3 regions of the Pseudomonas sichuanensis genome follow, and region 1 is predicted to be linked to each of the others. Evidence: predicted binding sites of a transcription regulator. Region 1 holds the regulator's gene; each other region holds the start of a gene.
What was found. The regulator FliA, encoded in region 1, starts transcription of late flagellar genes. The targets are predictions, from matches to a motif close to CTAAAGTTTNNNNNNNNNNNGCCGNTAA.
Positions count from the first base shown of each region.

Region 2: a site for FliA is predicted at 1,942-1,969, ahead of LOY51_RS05800 (flagellar protein MotY). Genes of this name have one in related genera too.
Region 3: a site for FliA is predicted at 2,121-2,148, ahead of flgM (flagellar biosynthesis anti-sigma factor FlgM). Genes of this name have one in related genera too.

Region 1 is NZ_CP087185.1:1,819,198-1,823,894, forward strand. Features, by position in the region: gene flhF (flagellar biosynthesis GTPase FlhF) at 1-835, shown strand, start outside; gene fleN (flagellar synthesis regulator FleN) at 950-1,783, shown strand; gene fliA (RNA polymerase sigma factor FliA) at 1,780-2,520, shown strand; gene LOY51_RS08460 (chemotaxis response regulator CheY) at 2,624-2,998, shown strand; gene LOY51_RS08465 (protein phosphatase CheZ) at 3,017-3,805, shown strand; gene LOY51_RS08470 (chemotaxis protein CheA) at 3,818-4,697, shown strand, end outside.
Region 2 is NZ_CP087185.1:1,249,254-1,253,950, forward strand. Features, by position in the region: gene LOY51_RS05785 (peroxiredoxin) at 1-22, shown strand, start outside; gene rnt (ribonuclease T) at 158-832, opposite strand; gene pyrC (dihydroorotase) at 829-1,875, opposite strand; gene LOY51_RS05800 (flagellar protein MotY) at 2,006-2,977, shown strand; gene LOY51_RS05805 (argininosuccinate synthase) at 3,106-4,323, shown strand; gene LOY51_RS05810 (hypothetical protein) at 4,372-4,697, opposite strand, start outside.
Region 3 is NZ_CP087185.1:4,330,365-4,335,061, forward strand. Features, by position in the region: gene cheR (protein-glutamate O-methyltransferase CheR) at 1-215, opposite strand, end outside; gene LOY51_RS19565 (chemotaxis protein CheV) at 267-1,196, opposite strand; gene flgA (flagellar basal body P-ring formation chaperone FlgA) at 1,260-2,009, shown strand; gene flgM (flagellar biosynthesis anti-sigma factor FlgM) at 2,184-2,495, shown strand; gene LOY51_RS19580 (flagella synthesis protein FlgN) at 2,543-3,010, shown strand; gene LOY51_RS19585 (flagellar brake protein) at 3,092-3,835, shown strand; gene LOY51_RS19590 (hypothetical protein) at 4,020-4,610, shown strand.

The DNA.
Region 1 (4,697 bases):
ACAGGCCAACCTCTGGCGCCGCCTGCAGCGCTTGGGCTTGTCGGGCGGGCTGGCCCGCGAACTGCTTGAGCTGACCGCCGAAATCGAAGAGCCGCGCCACGCCTGGCGCATGGTCCTGGCGCACCTGGCGCGGATGATCGACGTGCCCGAGGTCGAGCCGATCGAAGAGGGCGGGGTGATCGCCATGGTCGGCCCGGCCGGCATGGGCAAGACCACTACCCTGGCGAAACTGGCCGCACGCTATGTGCTCAAGTACGGCGCGAGCAATATCGCCCTGGTGAGCATGGACAGCTTCCGCATCGGCGCCCAGGAACAGCTGAAAACCCTGGGGCGCATCCTCAATGTGCCGGTTACCTACGTCGACCCGGGCGAGTCCCTGGCCCAGGCGCTCGAACCGCTGCTGCGCAAGCGCGTGGTGCTGATCGATACCGCCGGCCTGCAGGCCAGCGACCCGGCGCTGCGCATGCAGCTGGAGACGCTGGCCGGGCGTGGCATCGCCTCGAAGAACTATCTGGTACTGGCCACCACCAGCCAGAAACAGGTGCTCACCGCCGCCTACCACAGCTACAAGCGCTGCGGCCTGGCCGGTTGCATCCTGACCAAGCTCGATGAAACTGCCTGCCTCGGTGAAGTGCTGAGCCTGGCCATCGGTCACGAATTGCCGATTGCCTACCTGACCGACGGGCCACGCATTCCGGATGACCTGCAATTGCCGCGTAAACACCAGTTGGTGAGCCGCGCGGTGAGCGTACAGATGCAGGACGAGCCCAGCGAAGAGGCCATGGCCGACATGTTCGCTGATCTCTACCACAACCCCGGCAAGCGGGCGGGGTGAAGGTGAACACTGTGCAAAGTACCTACATCATGGGGTTGCCCGGCCTGGCCGCGGCGCTGAGCATCAAGCCCCTCATGTGGCCTGGGTCCAAGCAAGACAAGGTAAACAACAGACATGGGTAGCATGCATCCCGTACAGGTGATCGCCGTCACCGGTGGCAAAGGTGGCGTCGGCAAGACCAACGTTTCAGTGAACCTGTCCCTGGCGCTGGCCGAACTCGGCCGCCGGGTCATGCTGCTCGACGCCGACCTGGGCCTGGCCAATGTCGACGTGCTGCTGGGCCTGACACCCAAGCGCACCCTGGCCGACGTCATCGAGGGCCGTTGCGAGCTGCGTGACGTGCTGCTGCAGGGGCCGGGCGGGGTACGCATCGTGCCGGCCGCCTCGGGCACCCAGAGCATGGTGCACCTGGCACCGGCCCAGCACGCCGGCCTGATCCAGGCGTTCAGCGAAATCGGCGACAACCTCGATGTGCTGGTGATCGACACCGCCGCCGGGATCGGCGAATCGGTGGTCAGCTTCGTGCGTGCGGCGCAAGAGGTGTTGCTGGTGGTCTGTGACGAGCCTACCTCGATCACCGATGCCTACGCCCTGATCAAGCTGCTCAACCGCGACTACGGCATGAACCGTTTCCGCGTGCTGGCCAACATGGCGCAGAGCCCGCAGGAAGGGCGCAACCTGTTCGCCAAATTGACCAAGGTCACGGATCGCTTCCTCGACGTCGCCCTACAATACGTCGGCGCCGTGCCTTACGACGAATGTGTGCGCAAGGCGGTGCAGAAGCAGCGGGCGGTCTATGAGGCCTTCCCACGGTCCAAGTGTGCGCTGGCCTTCAAGGCCATCGCGCAGAAGGTCGACAGCTGGCCGCTGCCAGCCAACCCACGCGGGCACCTGGAGTTTTTCGTCGAGCGTCTGGTGCAGCCCACCAGCGCGGGGCCAGTGCTATGAGTGCGAGCGGCTTCAAGATGTACAGCAAGGCGTCGAAGGACGCCCAGTACGAGCTGGTCGAGCGCTACGCGCCGCTGGTCAAGCGCATCGCCTACCACCTGCTGGCGCGCCTGCCGGCCAACGTGCAGGTCGAGGACCTGATCCAGGCCGGCATGATCGGCCTGCTGGAAGTCGCCAACAAGTACGACGCCAGCAAGGGCGCCAGCTTCGAGACTTACGCCGGCATCCGCATCCGCGGCGCCATGCTCGACGAGGTGCGCAAGGGAGATTGGGCACCACGTTCGGTGCACCGCAATACGCGCATGGTCAGTGACGCAATGCGCTCGGTTGAAGCAAGAACTGGTCGCGACGCTAAAGATCACGAGGTTGCTGCCGAACTCCAATTGAGTCTCGATGATTACTACGGGATTCTGAACGACACCTTGGGCAGCCGCCTGTTCAGTTTTGACGACCTGTTGCAGGACGGTGAACACGAAGGTTTGCACGAGGACGGGGCCAGCGGCCAGCTGGAGCCATCGCGTGACCTGGAAGACGAGCGCTTCCAGCGCGCCCTGGCCGAGGCGATCGCCAACCTGCCGGAGCGTGAGCGCCTGGTGCTCGCGCTGTACTACGACGAAGAGCTGAACCTCAAGGAAATCGGTGAGGTACTGGGGGTCAGCGAGTCACGTGTCAGCCAGTTGCATAGCCAGTGCGCGGCGCGTTTGCGCGGCCGCCTGGGGGAATGGCGGGCACGCTGAGCCCGGGTTCGATGCAGTCGTTTTTTGCTCTACCGAATTGATTGACTGCGCGCTCGGCGCCGAGCGCGTTTAAGACTGCTTGGAGGTCTACTTGAACAAAGACATGAAAATCCTCATCGTTGACGACTTTTCGACGATGCGGCGGATCATCAAGAACCTGTTGCGTGATCTGGGGTTCACCAATACCTCGGAAGCTGACGACGGCAACACCGCGTTGCCGATGCTGGAAAGCGGCCACTTCGATTTCCTGGTGACCGACTGGAACATGCCGGGCATGTCCGGTATCGAACTGCTGCGCAAAGTCCGCGCTGACGAGCGTCTGAAGCACCTGCCGGTGCTGATGGTGACCGCCGAAGCCAAGCGTGAGCAGATCATCGAAGCGGCCCAGGCCGGGGTAAACGGCTATGTGGTCAAGCCTTTCACCGCCCAGGTGCTCAAAGAAAAGATCGAGAAGATCTTCGAACGCGTCAACGGCTGAGTCACCTCAGGGGGCGCCATGGAGTCAACCAACAACTCGCTGGGTGAGTTCGAATCAACCCTGAAAAAACATGCCCAGGAACTGGTCGAGAGCCTCGAGCGCGGCCGTTTCGGCGATGCGGTGCAGCTGATTCATCAGCTCAACCAGACTCGCGACCGGGGCTTGTATCAGGAAGTCGGCAAACTCACCCGTGAACTGCACAGTGCGATCGTCAGTTTCCAGATCGATCCGGCGATGCCGCAGGCCGAGGAGGTCTCGCAGATCACCGATGCCACCGAGCGCCTTTCATACGTGGTGCGCCTCACCGAAGGCGCGGCCAACCGCACCATGGACCTGGTGGAGGAGAGCACGCCGGTGCTCAACACCCTGGCCAGCGAAGCCCAGGACCTGTCCGCCGATTGGCAGCGCTTCATGCGCCGCGAAGTGGCGGCGCCGGAATTCCGTGAGCTGGTCAAGCGTGTCGACAGTTTCCTGGCGCACAGTGCCGAAGGCAACCGCAAGGTCGCCGGGCACCTCAACGATATCTTGCTGGCTCAGGACTATCAGGACCTGACCGGCCAGGTGATCAAGCGGGTTACCGCGCTGGTCACCGAAGTAGAAAGCAATCTGCTCAAGCTCGTGCTGATGGCCAGCCAGGTCGACCGCTTCGCCGGTATCGAACATGACCACCAGCAGCTGCGCGCTGAAAAAGATGAAGAAAAACATCCGACTCGGGGTGAAGGTCCGCAGATTCATGCCGATAAGCGTGAAGACGTCGTGTCCGGTCAGGACGATGTCGATGATCTGCTGTCCAGCCTGGGTTTTTAAGGAGCACGTTTAATGAGCTTCGGCGCCGATGAAGAAATCCTTCAGGATTTCCTGGTAGAGGCCGGCGAAATCCTCGAGTTGTTGTCCGAGCAACTGGTCGAGCTGGAAAGCCGGCCCGATGATGCGGACCTGCTCAATGCGATTTTCCGCGGTTTCCACACTGTAAAAGGGGGCGCCGGCTTCCTTCAGCTCAACGAACTGGTGGAGTGCTGCCACATCGCCGAAAACGTGTTCGACATCCTGCGCAAAGGTGAGCGCCGGGTCGACGCGGAACTGATGGACGTGGTGCTTGAAGCGCTCGACACGGTCAACAGCATGTTCGGCCAGGTGCGTGAGCGTACCGATGTCACCCCGGCCACCCCGGAGCTGCTGGCGGCGCTGTCGCGCCTGGCCGAACCGGGTACCGCCCAGGCACCCGCCGCCGTGGTCGAGGCCGAGCCTGTGGTCGAGGCCAGCGCCGAGCCGGACATCACCGACACCGAGTTCGAGCAACTGCTCAATTCGCTCGACGCGGTCAAGGCCGAAGCCGAGCTGCATGAGCAGATGCAAGGCGAGGCGCCGGTCACCGGCGGTGACGAGATCACCGACGCCGAGTTCGAAAACCTGCTCGACCAGTTGCACGGCAAAGGCCAGTTTTCGACCGAAGTGGCGGCCAGCGAGCCGGCAACTGCCGCTCCCGCTGCAGCCAGCGACGAGATTACCGACGACGAGTTCGAGTCGTTGCTTGACCAGTTGCACGGCAAGGGCACCTTCGCCGTCGATGCACTGCAGGGCGCTGCCGCGCCGGCTGCAAGTGCCGCGCCTGCTGCTGGGGGCGATGACATCAGCGAGCATGAATTCGAAGCACTGCTGGACCAGTTGCATGGCAAGGGCAAGTTCTCCGCTGATGCGG
Region 2 (4,697 bases), 570 kb from region 1:
CGAGAACGCTGGCAAGCTGTAATTTGCCAAGCGCATAAAAAAACCGGCCCTGGTGGCCGGTTTTTTTTGTCTCAAGTTTCAAGCTGCAAGCCACAAGTGAAAAGCCTGGCGCATATAGGCTGCTCTTTCTTGTCGCTTGAAGCTTGAGGCTTGCAGCTTAGTCGTTGAAATCGCGCCAGCCGCCCATTTCTTTCCAGCGGTTGACGATGCCGCAGAACAGCTCGGCAGTTTTCTCGGTGTCGTAGCGTGCCGAGTGCGCCTCGCGGCCATCGAAGTCGATGTCGGCGCTCTGGCAGGCCCGTGCCAGCACGGTCTGGCCGTATGCCAGGCCGGCCAGTGTTGCGGTGTCGAAGCTGGAGAACGGGTGGAAGGGGTTGCGCTTGAGGTCGTTGCGCGCCACTGCGGCATTGAGGAAGCCCAGGTCGAAGCTGCTGTTGTGCCCGACCAGGATTGCCCGCTTGCAGCCGTTGGCCTTGAGAGCCTTGCGCACGCCACGGAAGATGTCGGTGAGCGCACTTTCCTCGCTCACCGCCATGCGCAGTGGGTGGTCCAGCTTGATCCCGGTGAACTCCAGCGCGGCCTGTTCGATGTTGGCACCTTCGAAGGGTTCGACCCGGAAGAAGTAGGTGTGCTCGGGGAACAGGAAGCCCTTCTCGTCCATGCCGATGGTCACTGCGGCGATTTCCAGCAGGGCGTCGGTGGCGCTGTTGAAGCCACCTGTCTCGACATCCACCACCACCGGCAGATAACCACGGAAACGTTCGGCCATCGGATGGCGCGAACCGCTGCTGACCTGATTGTCCTGATCGTCGTCGTAGAGGTCTTCGCTCACGCGTTGTCCTCCAGCAGGCGCCAGCGCAGTTTCTCACCGGCACGCAGCGGGATCACGGTGGTGTCGCCGAACGGCAGACTGGCGGGTGCCGTCCACTCTTCGCGCACCAGGGTGATGGTGTCGGTGTTGCGCGCCAGGCCGTAGAAGTCCGGGCCATGCTTGCTGGCAAAGCCTTCGAGCTTGTCCAGCGCGTTACGCTGCTCGAATGCCTCGGCATACATCTCGATGGCGGCGTAGGCGGTGTAGCAGCCAGCGCAGCCGCAGGCGGCTTCCTTGGCGTGCTGGGCATGGGGGGCGGAGTCGGTACCGAGGAAGAACTTCGGGTTGCCGCTGGTGGCCGCGTCCAGCAGCGCCACCTGGTGGGTGTTGCGCTTGAGGATCGGCAGGCAATAGAAGTGCGGGCGGATACCGCCGACCAGCATGTGGTTGCGGTTGTACAGCAGGTGCTGGGCGGTAATGGTCGCGCCGACGTTGGCCGCAGCCTCGGTGACGAACTGCGCGGCGTCGCTGGTGGTGATGTGTTCGAAGACCACTTTCAGCGTGGGGAAACGCTCGACCAGGCGGCGCATGTGCTCGTCGATGAAGCGCTTCTCACGATCGAACACGTCGATCTCGCTACGCGTCACTTCGCCATGCACCAGCAGTGGCAGGCCGGTCTCGGCCAGGGCCTCGATCGCCGGGAAGATGTTGTCGATGCTGGTCACGCCGGAATCGGAGTTGGTGGTAGCGCCGGCCGGGTACAGTTTGGCGGCGTACACGATACCGCTGGCCTTGGCCGCGCGGACATCTTCGGCGCTGGTGCGGTCTGTGAGGTAGAGCACCATCAGCGGCTCGAAGCGGCTGCCGGCCGGACGCGCGGCGAGGATGCGCTCACGGTAGGCGCCAGCTTCGGCGGCGTTGCGCACCGGGGGCACGAGGTTGGGCATGATGATGGCACGGGCGAAGGTGCGCGCCACGTCGCCAACGGTATGTGGCAAGACGGCACCATCGCGCAGATGGATGTGCCAGTCGTCGGGGCGCAGGAGGGTCAGGCGATCGGACATTGGGGATTCCAGGCGGGTCGAACTCAGAAGCCAATGCTACCGGAAAACCCTTGGGCGAGCACGGCTATCAAGTTTTCCAACCAGCGTCCGATAGCGTTGAGGTAAGCCGTCAGAATTTGTGGAGCCGCCCGTGCGCCAGCGTTACCTAGCCCTGTTCACCCTTGTCGCCAGCCTGCCGGCGGGGGCACTCACCTTCCAGACCCGCGTGGAGCATGTCGCCTGGAAAGTCGAGGGTGACCAGTTCGAATGCCGTCTGGTGCAACCGATAGATGGTTTCGGTAGTGGTGAGTTCGTGCGCCGTGCCGGCGAGCTGCCGACGTTCCAGCTGCGCTCCGCAAGCAATGTGCTCGGTGCCGGATCCGCCACACTGTTGGCGGCAGCTGCACCCTGGCAGCCAGGCCGTGGCGACATCAATCTGGGGGCTGTGCGCATGGGCCGCACGGGTGTGCTGTTCACGTCCTCGCAAGGCCAGGCCAGCCGCTTGATCAATGGCTTGCTCGATGGGCGCAGCACGGTGGTGCGCAATTATGCAGGTGAAGGCGGGCGAGCCATGGAAGTGCGGGTGCTGCCGGTCAGTTTCGCCAAGGCCTACAGTGACTATCAGCGCTGCGCGAGCACGCTGCTGCCGATGAATTACGATCAGATTCGCCAGACCCAGGTCGGCTTCCCCGGCACTGGCTTTGAGCTGGACAGCTCGGCGCGTGCACGCCTGGACCTGATTCTGGACTACATGAAGGCCGACCCGACGGTCAATCACATCGAACTCGACGGTCATTCCGACAACAGCGGCAACCGCCTGACTAACCGTGACGCATCGCGCCGTCGTGCCCTGGCAGTGGCCGAGTACTTCAAGGCCCATGGCATTGCCGAAGAACAGATTACCGTGCGCTTCCACGGCGAGCGCTACCCCCTGGCCAAGAACAACAGCGCCGCCAACCGTGCGCGCAACCGTCGTGTCAACATCCAGCTCGATCGGGTGACCCCGGTCGAGAAGCCGGTTCCGGCTGCGGCGCCGGCCGTCCCCGCTGCAGCCCCGGCGCCGGCTGCCACCACCGCGCCGGCAGTCGTACCGGCCCAGCAGGCACCCGCGAAGCAGGGCTGAGTGCGACCACTGGTCGCGCTGTCGACAGTTCCTGTCGCTTTGTCGTCACAAGCTGTCGCCCCACTGTAATTTTTGCGGCAAGGCCGTTAGAATCGAAGGCTTTCCGTACAACCCCGTGGAGTGATGGCATGGCGGACGTAAAAAAGGTCGTACTGGCGTATTCCGGCGGCCTTGATACTTCGGTGATTCTCAAGTGGCTGCAGGACACTTACAACTGCGAAGTGGTGACCTTCACCGCTGACCTGGGTCAGGGCGAAGAGGTCGAGCCGGCCCGCGCCAAAGCCCAGGCAATGGGCGTTAAAGAAATCTACATCGATGACCTGCGCGAAGAATTCGTGCGTGACTTCGTGTTCCCGATGTTCCGCGCCAACACCGTCTACGAAGGCGAGTACCTGCTGGGTACGTCCATCGCTCGTCCGCTGATCGCCAAGCGCCTGATCGAAATCGCCAACGAAACCGGCGCCGACGCCATTTCCCACGGTGCTACCGGCAAGGGTAACGACCAGGTGCGTTTCGAGCTGGGTGCCTACGCGCTCAAGCCAGGCGTCAAGGTCATCGCCCCATGGCGCGAGTGGGACCTGCTGTCCCGCGAGAAGCTGATGGACTATGCCGAGAAGCACGGCATCCCGATCGAGCGCCACGGCAAGAAGAAGTCGCCGTACTCGATGGACGCCAACCTGCTGCACATCTCGTACGAAGGCGGTGTCCTGGAAGATACCTGGACCGAGCACGAAGAAGACATGTGGAAATGGAGCGTCTCCCCTGAGAACGCCCCGGACCAGGCTACCTACATCGAGCTGACCTACCGCAACGGTGACATCGTTGCCATCGACGGCGTCGAGAAGACCCCGGCCACCGTGCTGGCCGACCTCAACCGCATTGGCGGTGCCAACGGCATCGGCCGCCTCGACATCGTCGAGAACCGCTACGTCGGCATGAAGTCCCGCGGCTGCTACGAGACCCCTGGTGGCACCATCATGCTCAAGGCCCACCGCGCCATCGAGTCGATCACCCTGGACCGCGAAGTCGCTCACCTGAAAGATGAGCTGATGCCGAAGTATGCCAGCCTGATCTACACCGGCTACTGGTGGAGCCCAGAGCGTCTGATGCTGCAGAAGATGATCGACGCCTCGCAGGTGAACGTGAATGGTGTGGTTCGTCTGAAGCTGTACAAGGGCAATGTCGTGGTTGTCGGTCGCAAGTCGGATGACTCGCTGTTCGACGCCAACATCGCCACCTTCGAAGAAGATGGCGGCGCCTACAACCAGGCCGACGCTGCCGGCTTCATCAAGCTCAATGCACTGCGCATGCGCATTGCGGCCAACAAAGGCCGTTCGATGCTCTGAGCATCCAGCTGAAAAGAACCCGGCCCAGGCCGGGTTTTTTTTGGGCCGTCATTCAGGGGCTTCGGCTTGTTCGAACGGCAGTTCGGTGTCCTCGTGCATGGGGCCGGCTGATAGATGAAAACGGGCTCGGGTGTCGAGGTTATAAAGGGTCCAGCGGCGAGTGGTGGTTTGTGGGCGATCGATCATGCGCAACACATGGCGCTCGAGCATCTTGCGGCTCTCTGGGCCGGAGATGGCGATGACCATGGCAGCTTCGCTTTCGCAGAAAGGTGCCGAGGGCGGGGTGGGTGGTGCCTGGGTCTCTGTGGTTGCCGACGTAACCGCTTGGTTTGGCGCTGTTGGTGGTTGAGCGGGGTTTGGGCTGTTGGGCGTTG
Region 3 (4,697 bases), 2.5 Mb from region 1:
GTGGTCATGGCATCGACCACCTGCTCGCGCAAACCACCCCGCGGCTGTGCCTGGATACGCTGCACCAGCTCACCCAACGACTTGATGCCCTGCTGCTCCATCAGCTTGTTGAGACGGCTGGAGACCAGGTACTGCTTATTCTCGCCCAGCAGGATGCCACAGGCTTTCTCCAGGAAGACCCGGAACTGTTCGAAATCCAAATTACCCGTAGACAATGGTGCCGCCTCTTTCTAAATCGCTAGCGCCGGGGACTGGCCCCGGCCGTTTCAATGCGTTGCCTTGATCCGGTCGACTACCCGCTGGGCAAGGTCGTCCGGCCTGAACTTGGCCAGGAAATCATCAGCCCCGACCTTCTTGACCATGGCCTGGTTGAAGACCCCGGACAGCGAAGTATGCAGGACGATGTGCAGCTTTTGCATGCGCGGGTCGCTGCGGATCTCGGCCGTCAGGGTGTAGCCGTCCATTTCCGGCATCTCGATATCCGAGATCATCATGAGGAATTCCTCCTCCGGCCGTTTACCTTCATCAACCAGCTTGCGCAGGTAATCCAGCGCCTGGCGACCATCGTTGAGCGCCACCACCTCAACCCCGACAGTCTGCAGACAGCGGCTGACCTGCTTGCGCGCCACCGACGAATCATCGACGGTCAGCACCCGCAGCAGCACGGCCTTGTCCTGCACCTCGGCATCGATCACACCCTCGGACACCGACTCGGACGACGGCGCCACTTCCGCCAGCACCTTTTCCACATCGATGATCTCGACCATGCGGTTATCGACCCGGGTGACCGCGGTCAGGTAGTGATCGCGCCCGGTCCCCTTGGGTGGCGGATGGATCTCTTCCCAGTTCATGTTGACGATGCGCTCGACCGAGTGCACCAAAAAACCCTGGGTCTTGGTGTTGTACTCGGTGATGATCACAAAGCTGTTACGCGTGTCTTCCTTCAGCCCCGGCAACCCCGTTGCCATCGACAGGTCCAGGATCGGGATGGTCGCCCCGCGAATGTTGGCCACCCCACGCACCACCGGATGAGACTTGGGCAGCACTGTCAGTTCCGGGCACTGCAGCACCTCCCGGACCTTGAACACATTGATGCCGTAGAGCTGGTCGCCATTGAGGCGAAACAACAACAGCTCCAGGCGATTCTGCCCCACCAGCTGCGTGCGCTGGTTGACCGAATCCATCACTCCAGCCATGCCGGACCCCTCCAACGATTGCCTGTATACCGAATCGGCACGGGCTTTGCTTTTTTGAGCGCCATGTATACGAAAACGACATTTTCCCGACGACTGACGCGCCTGCTGACCGGTTCACTGGCAGCCCTGTGCCTCATGGCATCCAGTGTTCGCACCCAGGCGCAGGCATTCACCTTGCCTGAACAGCTTATCGGTGTCACCCAGGGGTTTCTTGAATTCACCGTGGAAGATTATCTGGCGACCACCCAGACCGGTGGCCGCTACGAGATCCAGGTCAACCGGCTCGACCCGCGCCTGCGCATGCCGCTGTGCAGCCAGCAACTTGACGCATCACTGGAAAGCCCGACCCCGCTGGGCCGGGTCACAGTGAAGGTGCGCTGCGACAGCGCGGCTCCGTGGACGATCTTCGTGCCCGCCCAGGTACGGCTGCTGCGCGATGTGGTGGTGATGACCCGGCCGCTCAAGCGCGAAAGCGTGGTCGGCGAAGGCGATATTGCCCTGCGCGAACGCGATGTCGGCACGCTGGGTCCTGGCTACCTGACGCAAATGGACCAGGCAGTGGGCATGAAGCTGCTGCGCCCCACAGTGGTTGACCAGGTACTGACCCAGCAACACCTGGAACAGGCGGAGGTGGTGCGCAAAGGCGATCACGTGGTGATTGTCGCGCGCAGCGGCACCCTCAGCGTGCGCATGCCAGGCGAAGCCCTGAGCAAAGGCGGCCTGCAGGAACAGATCCGGGTGCGCAACCTGAACTCCAAGCGCGTGGTGAAAGCGCGGGTCACAGGGCCTGGGCAGGTAGAGGTGGCCATGTAGCAATATTCACCGCCAGATCATGACAGAAGGCTGGCGGCAGGGAACCGCTCCCCCTAAACTGTGTCGGAATCGGGTGCGCAAGCGTGCTGCCAGGCAGCACTGCATTCCTGCCTAAAGTTTTTTTCGGGCTGGCCGAAAACAGGGTATGCGTACAAATACCCAGAGGTTTTGATCATGGTCATCGACTTCAGTCGTGTGAATAATTCTCCGCCCAGCACGGGTGGCGTTCGTGGCAATGCCGCGCCTGGCAACGTCGACAAAACCGACGCCAGCAGCGTAGCGCCCAGCGCCAATGCCAGCGGGGAAGCGGTACATTTCAGCCCAGAAGCCCAGCAGCTGCAGAAGATCAGCGACAGCCTGCGCGACCAGCCGACCGTCAACAGCGCCCGCGTGGCCGAGTTGAAACAAGCGATCGCGGACGGCAGCTACAAGGTCGACGCCGACCGTGTCGCCAGTAAACTGCTTGATTTCGAAGCCCAGCGCTAACCTCCAGGTGCGCTGACTTCAAGGACGCAACACGCCAAGAGTTAGCCATGCACGACATCACTCTGCTGCAACTGATCGAAAACGACATCGCGCCAACGCAGGAATTGCTCGACCTGCTCCAGAGCGAGACGGTCGCCCTGCATGGGCGCGACATGCAGCTGCTGGAACAGATTCTGGCCCGCAAGCAGTCGTTGATCATCTTGCTCGAGCAGCAGGGTCGCCGACGCAGCCAATTGCTCCAGGACATCGGCCTCAGCGCCGATCGCGCAGGTGTGCAGGCCATGGCCGCACAGTCGCCCAATGGCGAGGCCCTGCTGCAACGGCTCGATGCGCTCAGCGCATTGATGGATGCCTGCCAGAAGGCCAACGAGACCAATGGCCAGGTCATCCAGATACAGCAGCGCGCCACGGCCAATCAGGTCAGCATCCTCATGGGTGGCGATTCTCCCTCGCTGTACGACAGCCGTGGCACCACCTCGCCGATGGCCAAGCCCCGGGCGCTCAGCCAAGTGTGATTTTCCCTGTTCAAGGCACGGAGCATACTGGCAAAATGCCGTAACTTGCGTGTGTCGTTTTTGCCTGGAGATTGAGAACCCGTGTTCAATGAAACCGATGCCCCCCAGCCACCAAAGGTGCTCACTACCCCTTTGGAAATCGCGGCCAACCTGCGCCAGCTGCTGGAGAGCCACGACCCGCTGATCATCAGCTTCCATGAGCGCAGCCAGCGGTTCCAGAGCTATGTGGTGCACATCGACCGCGACAACGGCGTTCTGGCCCTGGATGAAATGATCCCCCGCGATGGCGAGAAGTACATCGAGAACGGCGAAGCGTTCCGCGTCGAAGGCTTCCATGACGGCGTACGCATCGCCTGGGAGTGCGACACGCCACTGACCATCACCGAGATCGACGGCCATCGCTGCTATCGCGGCCCGCTGCCCACCGAAGTCACTTACCATCAGCGCCGTAGCGCCTTCCGCGCTGCACTCAAGCTGTCGCAGCTGGTCGACATCGTCCTCGACGGCACCCACTTGAAAGGCAACGGCGCACTGCGCGGCAAGCTGCTGGACATCTCTGCCACCGGCTGCAAATTGCGCTTTGAAGGCAACGTCGAGGAGCGCCTGCAACTGGGCCAGGTGTACGAACGCTTCAAGGCCGCCCCCCCCCTGGGCCTGGCCGACACCATGGTCGAACTGCGCCACCTGCACTTCGAAGAGCGCATCAACACCACCTTCGCCGGCGTACGCTTCCACAACCTCAACGGCCAGGCACAGCGCAAGATCGAGAGTTTCGTGTATCAGTTGCAGCGCGAAGCACGACGCTTCGACAAAGACGACTACTAATCATCCTCGACTCATGACTACGCCACCCCTCGGGTGGCGTTTTTGTTGACACGCCCAGCTGCACGCCTTGGCTTGTGAAAAACCATGAGCACCCCAGAAATTCTTCCAGGCTCCCCGCTCCTGAGACTCAAAGCATTATCGACTCCTGAACCCCGTATTGGGATCCGTTCAAAAGGAGAATCCGATGCTGCGTACCCGATTCACCGCCGAATTACACTGTAAATACGGCCAGATAGTTTGCGACAACGCCACCAGCGATGTTTTTGGATTCGAGATAGATGATGGCTGGCTCTGCGCCAAAGGCACGCGCACAGAGAATACCTGCATACCTTTACGCTTCGAGTTCACCTTCCTTGAAGAGAAAAAAAATCGCCTGCACTACCAGATCCATGCCGCAGATACCTGGCAATACATAGGAGCAACGCTTGAACAAAACGAGAACGGCTGGCTAGGTATGTATGCCACCCATGCAGTGGGGCGCATATTACATGCACTTAATCCTGCCAATCTGCTTCGCTCACAACCTTATTGGAAGATTGAATTACTCCAGGATTGGGATGGCACCGCCGAAAAAGTTGAAGGTGTCGAATTCTACCTGCGTGACGCCAAAGGTCACAGAGTCGGACAAACAATGCACCAAGCCATTCGTACCGAATTAGCAGAAGATATAGACGATTTTGTAGTCAAGGGCCAAGCTTTCCTCCCTTTTCTACAGGCGAACGGTCGTGAAGGCGAAGTCCTGAAGTTTCACCTTCGTAAGATTAAACTCTCATAGGCCATTCGAGATTCGCGGCCTAGCGGCGAGGGTGTAGGACTGGCTGTTACCTGAGCACGCACAATCACAGACGTCGACAACTCTCGA